Regions from separate parts of the Telluria sp. RT2P19 genome, predicted to be linked through region 2. Evidence: riboswitches for the same ligand, from Rfam matches in the RefSeq annotation. Region 2 holds a riboswitch; the other holds the start of a gene.
What was found. A riboswitch is a leader RNA that binds a small molecule or an ion and turns the genes downstream of it on or off. The one in region 2 is predicted to bind cobalamin.
Positions count from the first base shown of each region.

Region 1: another riboswitch for cobalamin. It lies ahead of AC56KW_RS01610 (TonB-dependent receptor); the one in region 2 lies ahead of AC56KW_RS25930 (TonB-dependent receptor domain-containing protein).

Region 1 covers NZ_JCASIL010000001.1:376,210-379,607, forward strand. Annotated here, with positions in the region: gene ylqF (ribosome biogenesis GTPase YlqF) at 1-720, shown strand, start outside; gene AC56KW_RS01605 (DODA-type extradiol aromatic ring-opening family dioxygenase) at 870-1,685, opposite strand; cobalamin riboswitch at 1,772-2,012, shown strand; gene AC56KW_RS01610 (TonB-dependent receptor) at 2,085-3,398, shown strand, end outside.
Region 2 covers NZ_JCASIL010000036.1:8,787-12,184, forward strand. Annotated here, with positions in the region: gene AC56KW_RS25925 (FecCD family ABC transporter permease) at 1-18, opposite strand, end outside; gene AC56KW_RS25930 (TonB-dependent receptor domain-containing protein) at 80-1,936, opposite strand; cobalamin riboswitch at 2,002-2,230, opposite strand; gene AC56KW_RS25935 (histidine phosphatase family protein) at 2,238-2,789, opposite strand; gene AC56KW_RS25940 (adenosylcobinamide-GDP ribazoletransferase) at 2,789-3,398, opposite strand, start outside.

The DNA.
Region 1 (3,398 bases), on a different contig from region 2:
TACGATGCCCAGGATGGCGTGACCGCCTATCCGATGACCACCAAGAAGCCGGCCGACGTCGCCCGCATCCCGGAGCTGGCGCTGTCGCTGGCGCCGCACCGCGGCGTGCCGACCAAGCCGCTGCGCATCATGATCATGGGTATCCCGAACGTGGGCAAGTCGACGCTGATGAACGCGCTGCTCAAGAAACGCGTGGCCAAGGTGGGCGACGAGCCGGCCGTGACCAAGACCCAGCAGCGCCTGTACCTGAACAAGAACGTGGTGCTGGTCGATACGCCCGGCATGCTGTGGCCGAAGATCGCCATGGCCAGCGACGGCCTGATGCTGGCCGCCAGCCACGCGATCGGCACCAATGCGCTGGTCGAGGAAGAAGTGGCCGAATACCTGGGCGAGCTGCTGCTGCAGCGCTATCCGCAGTTGCTCACCGCGCGCTATGGCTTCAAGACCGACGGCATGGACGGCGTGGCGGTGGTCGAGGGCGTGGCGCAGCGTCGCGGTTTCCGCGTGCGCGGCGGCGATTTCGATTACGAGAAGGCGGCGCACACGCTGCTGCAGGACTACCGCCAGGGCGCGCTGGGCCGTATCAGCCTGGAGACGCCCGAATCGCGTGCGGCCAGCCTGGCGCAGCATGAGGCCGAGATGGCCGAGAAGGCCCGGATCGCGGCCGAGAAAGCGGCCGCCAAGGCCGAGGAAGCGGCGCGGGGCAAGCGCGGGACCTGACCTTGTCCATGAGCCTGGACCGTCGTGGCCGCCCCTGCAGCGCCATATCCGTGAAGTCGGGTGCCTGGGTCTGTGTGCATTTCGCCAACGATGGCGGTACTTGGGTACCCGCCTGCGCGGGTACGACGGCGCAAGCTGCCCTGACCGGTCTACGCGCGTGGCGCCGCCCCGAACCGGAAACTCGACACCGCCAGATGCCCCATGAAAGCGTCTTCATGATAGACGCAGGCGGCCGCCTCCTGCGCGGCCGCCCCCAACGCCACCATCAGCGGAATCAGGTGTTCTTCACGCGGATGCGCCGCCCGCGCCTGCGGCGCCTCGTCCCAGCGCAATAAGGCCTGCGCGCGCTCCCCGGGTTCGCGCTCGAGCAGCGTGCGCTGCAACCACCCATCGAAGCCCCGCGACGCTTCCCGCCCGTTCGGGCCGAACTGGCGCAGATTGTGATACGACAGCCCGCTGCCGATGATCAACACGCCTTCGTCGCGCAGCGGCGCCAGCGCGCGGCCGGCCGCCAGGTGCGTGCCCGGATCCAGGTCGCGCCGGATCGACAGCTGCACCACCGGCATGCGCGCCTCCGGATAGACCGGATACAGCATCGAGAACGTCCCATGGTCGAATCCACGCCCGGCATCCAGCCCGGCCGGATGGCCGGCCGCGCCCAGCAGGTCGGCCACGCGCCGCGCCAGCGCCGGTTCGCCCGGGGCCGGGTAGGTGACCTGGTAGGTATGCGGAGGGAAGCCGCCATAGTCGTAGATCATGCCTGGGGCCGCGCCGGACGACACCATGAACTGCGGCGTCTCCCAGTGCGCCGTCACGACCAGCACCGCGCGCACCGCGTCGCCGGTCTCGGCGCGCAGCGCGGCGAGCGAATCGGCCAGCTGGTCGTAGGCGGTGCCGTACTGCTCGCGCATCCACGGCCAGGGGCCGCCGCCGTGCGAGACGAAATAAGTGGGTAGACGCGCCATGGCTGCTCCTGCGATGCGATAAAACAACCATGGTAGCCCAGGCGGCAGCGGCTTGCCGGCGGCCGGGCGGTTCTGACCTTGTCAAGGTATAATCGCCCCGTTTTGGTGCTCTCGTGCGCGTCCAGGTGCGCGAAGTTAAACGGGAAACACGACATGGCCGCGCCACGCGCCGCCATGGAGGTGTGCTGCCCCCGCAACGGTCAACAAGCGCCGCGCCTGCATCTGCAGCGCGGCAGGCGGTCTCGATCAACCACTGTGCATGACGCGCAGGAAGGTGAGGCCGTCATGCTTGCCAGCCCGGATACCGGCCAGGACAGGTGGAAGCGCGTCGAACGTGCTTCCGTTGACTCCGGGCTGCGGGGACGCAGGCCGGTGCCTTTTACCGAGACCACTTTCATCATGATTTTTGCTGCCGCCCCGCGCCGCGCGCCACGCGCATTGGCTTGCGCCTTCGCCTTGTGCGCCATTACTCCCCACGTCGCCGCCCAGGGAACCGTCCCGTCGATCGTCATCACCGGCCCGCGCTTCCCGGCCCAGGCCACCCCGATCGGCGCCACCGTCATTACCGCCGAGCAGATCCGCAGCGCCGGCGCCACCGACGTCAACGTGGCGATCCGCAAGATCGGCGGCGTGTTCGGCCGCCAGAGCCTGGACGGCTCGCCCGACTTCGGCCTCGACCTGCGCGGCTTCGGCACCAACAGCGCCCAGAACACGGTGGTGCTGGTCGACGGCGTGCGCCTGAACGAGAACGAGCTGGCCCATACCGTGCTGTCGAGCATCCCGGTCGACACCGTCGAGCGCATCGAGATCACCCGGGGCGGCAGCAGCGTGCTGTATGGCGACGGCGCGACCGGCGGCGTGGTCAATATCGTGACCCGCCGCGGTGCGGGCGCAGGGACGCACGGGTCCCTGTTCGTCGAAGGCGGCCAATTCGACCATCTCGACCTGCGCGCTTCGATCAGCCACGGCGCCGGCCCATGGTCGTTCGACGCCGCCGTCGCCGACCGCCGTACCGACAACTACCGCGACAACAACAGGTACGAGCAGACCAGCTTCAGCGGCGGCCTGCAGTATGCCTACGCGCCGAACGGCCGCGCCGGCCTGCGTGTCGAGAGCTCGCGCGCGGACTCGCGCCTGCCGGGCTCGCTGACCGAAGCACAGTTCCTGAGCGTGCCGACCGCCAGCGCTACGCCGGAAGACTTCGGCTCGCTCGACACCGACCGGGTGACCGCCTTCGTCGAGCACCGCGTCGGCGCGCTCGAGCTGGCGGCCGAACTGTCGCACCGCGAGCGCGATGTCGCCTCGACCTATGTGTCCGACTGGGGCACGACCGCATCAAGGTATGAGGCCGGGCAGACCCAGTTCTCGCCGCGCCTGCGCCACACCCATGACTTCGGCGACCAGCGCAACGAATTCGTGGCCGGCATCGACCTGATGCGCTGGGAGCGCGACGTCACCTCGAGCTTCTCGGCCGGCGACGCGCGCCAGGACTCGAAAGCCTTCTACCTGCGCGATGAACTGCGCTGGAGTGCGCCGCACAATGCCCGCCTGGCGCTCGGCGGCCGTCACGAGCGTTTCGAGAAGGACTACAGCGACCCGCTGGCTTTCCCGGCAGTGATCGGTGAGCACAGCAAGCAGTCGCTCAACGCCTGGACCGTCGAAGGCAGCATCGATGTGCTGCCGCTGGTGACCGTGTTCGCCAAGGCCGGCCGC
Region 2 (3,398 bases):
CGGGACGGATGCTTGCATGCTGGCCCTGTCGGTTGGTCGGACGCCCTCGGCATTGCCGCCGCGGGCATGGGGTTATAGCTTAACGGATGCCATAGCGCAGGGCCGCAAACCAGGTGCGGCCGCTGGTGCCGTAGTTACGTGCGATTTCGTACTGCTTGTCGGCGACGTTATCCAGGCGCAGCAGCAGCGACCAGTCGGGCGTGAACTGCCAGGTGGTGTGCAAGTTCAGCAAGCCGTAGCCGCCCAGGCGGCGATTGTTGGCGGCATCGTCGAACCGTTCGCCCGACACCGTCAGTTCAAGGCCGGTCTTGAGCGTGCCCATCGTGTAGTCGGCGCCGAAGCTGGCGTGCTTCTTGGCGCGGCGCGCCAGCTGCTTGCCGGTGGTCTCGTCGCGTGGATCCTGCCAATCCAGGCTGGCGCGCAGGTTGACGCCCATCAGGCTGGTACTGCCGGCCGCCGAAAAGCCTTCGAGCTGGCCCTTGTTGACGTTGTAGGCGCAACTCCGGTTGACGCCGTCCGGGCACGGGGTGCTCGACACGATCATGTCGGTCAGCCGGTTGTGGAAGTAGGTGGCGTCCAGCTGGTAGCCATTGCCGTCGTAGCGCAGGCCCACTTCGCGGTTGCGGCCCTTCTCTGGCTTGTTGGTTTCCAGGCCGTAGCCGGGGAAGTACAGCTCGTTGAAGGTCGGCGCGCGAAAGCTCGTGCCGACGCTGGCAGTGGCGCGAAGGCCGTTGCCGAAGTCGTAGCCATAGCCGGCGGCGCCGGTGTTCTTGCTGCCATAGACCGAGCGGTCGTGGCGCGCGCTGAAGTCGACCAGGTGCTGGCCGCGCTTGGCCGAGTAGGCTGCGGCATACGAGTTGGTGATGCGCGAGCGCCGCATCGACGACACCTCTTCCTTGCGGTGCGTGTACAGCAGCTGCAGTGTGTCGCGGCCGATGGCGATGTCGTTCTGCCAGCTGAATTCATCCTGTTCGGTATCGATCTGGCTGGCGCCGGATGCCGTTGCGTTGCTGAAGTTGCCCGACTTGTCTTCCGAGCGCGCGTATTGCACCGTACTATGCCAGTTCGGCAGGATCTGGTTGCGCATGAAGAGCGCGGCGGTATTCAGGTCGTTGTCGCTATGGACGTCGAAGGTGCCGGAGTTGGAAGCATCGTACTGGCTGTACAGGCGGCTGACCAGGAACTGGGCGCCGATCTCGTGGCCCGGTGCGAGCACCATCGAGACGCGGCCGTTGGCGTTGCGGCGGCGGTAGCCGTCTTCGTCTGCGTTGTAACCCGAGGCGCCGGGGCGGGTGGAAGAGAAGCCGTCCGAATCCTCGTAGCCGGCGCCGAACGCGTAGCTGATCGCATTCGTGCCGCCACTGCGGCCGTATATGCCGGCGTCGGTCTGGCGCGTCGCGTTGCTCCCCACGCCGACCGAGCCGGTGACCACCGGCGCGCCTTCGCCCTTGCGGGTGAAGATCTGGATCACGCCGCCGATGGCGTCGGCGCCGTACAGGGTGCTGAGCGGACCGTAGACGATTTCGATGCGGTCGATGGCGCCCAAAGGAAGCGCATTCCAGCTGGCGCTGCCGGTGGTGGCCGAGCCGAAGCGCACGCCGTCGACCAGGACTACCGACTGGTTGGCGTTGGCGCCGCGGATGAAGACGTTGGTGGCGGTGCCGGCCGGGCCGTTGCGCGAGATCTCGATGCCGCGCTGGCGCTGCAGGATGTCGGCCACCGAACCGGCGCCAGAGCGCGCGATTTCTTCGGCGCCGATGACGGTAATGTCGGCGATGACGTCGGCGGCGCGCTGCAAGGTGCGGGTCGCGGTGACGACGACGATGTCGGCGTTGGGAATGGCATCAGGTGCTGGTGCGTCGGCGACGGCGGCGGACGAGATGACGGCGAGGGCGAGCGAGACCGCGGCGGCTTGCCGGGTTACTGGAAAATTCATGAACTGTTTCTTATCAAAGGCAACCAGCCGACGTCCCCGTAGGCCAGATTGAACGGCGCCGCGCGAGGCGACGCCACCTTTTGGCCGGTATCCGGGCTGACAAGTATGGCCGTCCGACCTTCCCATGCTGGAATAGCACAGTGGTATGAGGGGACGGTTTGCCGCTCGAGAGCGCGAGCGGCACTTGCTTACCGTTGCGGGGGCAGCACACGTTGGCCTTTGATGGGGCTTCGTGTTTCCCGTTTAACTGCGACTGCGAACGCAGGCGCGAGCACCAAAACGCGCTCATTATAAGGCGTTGTCAGGTTTCCAGCATCATCACTTCGCCGTAGTCGATCCGGTGTGGCGCCTGGGCCGCACGCAGCGCGGCATCGACCAGCGTCCCGCCCAGGTGCAGAGAGTGCAAAAGGCGCATGGTGCCGGCATGGCAGACGACGAGCGCCTGTGCTGTCTTTGCCTGCGCTGCGCGCCGGAGATCGGCATAAAAGCCGGCCACGCGCGCAGCCACGTCCATCACGCTTTCGCCGCCTCCCGGGTGGTAGTGGAGCAGGTCGGCGCTCCAGGCATCGATCTCGCTGCGCGAAATCTCGTCCCAGCTGCGCAGCTCCCAGGCGCCGAAGTCCATCTCGGCCAGGCGCGCGTCGAAGGCTGGCGCTGGCGAAAGGCGGTGCGCCAGGACGGCGCTGCGGGCAAGCGGGCTGGCGTAGATGGGCATGGCGCCTGGCAGCCCTTGTTGTGCCAACGCTGCCACCACCCGTTCGACGTCCCCTTGGTTCGCCGCGAGATCGCTGCGGCCGTAGCAAAACCCGGGAGGCACGTCGGGCCGCGGATGGCGCACCAGGTAAATACGCATCAGGCCAGCGCGCCGCTGCCGAGCGCGGCCAGCACCGCGATGTAGATCGCCACTTCGGCCAGTTGCTGCACGGCGCCGAGGCAATCGCCGGTATAGCCTTGCAGGCGCCGCGTGAACTTGCGCGCGAGCCAGCAGGTGGCGACGACGGCCGCCACGACAGCAGCAACGATCGCGGCCAGGTCGAGCAGGCCAAAGGCCAGCAGGGCAAGCGCGGGCAGCAGCACGGTGAGCGCGGCGATGCCGAATTCCCGGTCGCTCATGCGCACCGCCAGCGGCTTGGCCTTGCCCTCGGCGCGTGCGTATTCCATCTGCCAGATCAGGGACGTGGCGGCCAGGCGCGAGAGTGGATGAGCCAGCAGCAGGGCGGCGATGGCGCTGGTTGGGGGGAGGCTGGCAAGCGCGGCCAGCTTCGCGCCGAGCATGCAGACGATACCGATCGCACCGTAGGCGCCAACCCGCGAGTCCTTCATGATCTCGAGCGCGCGTTCCTTCGTCATGCCGCCCCCCAGGCCGTCGCAGGTATCGGCGAAGCCGTCTTCATGGAAGGCGCCGGTGAGGTAGATAGTGGCCGCGGTGGACAGCACGGCGGCTACTGGCGCCGGCAGCCAT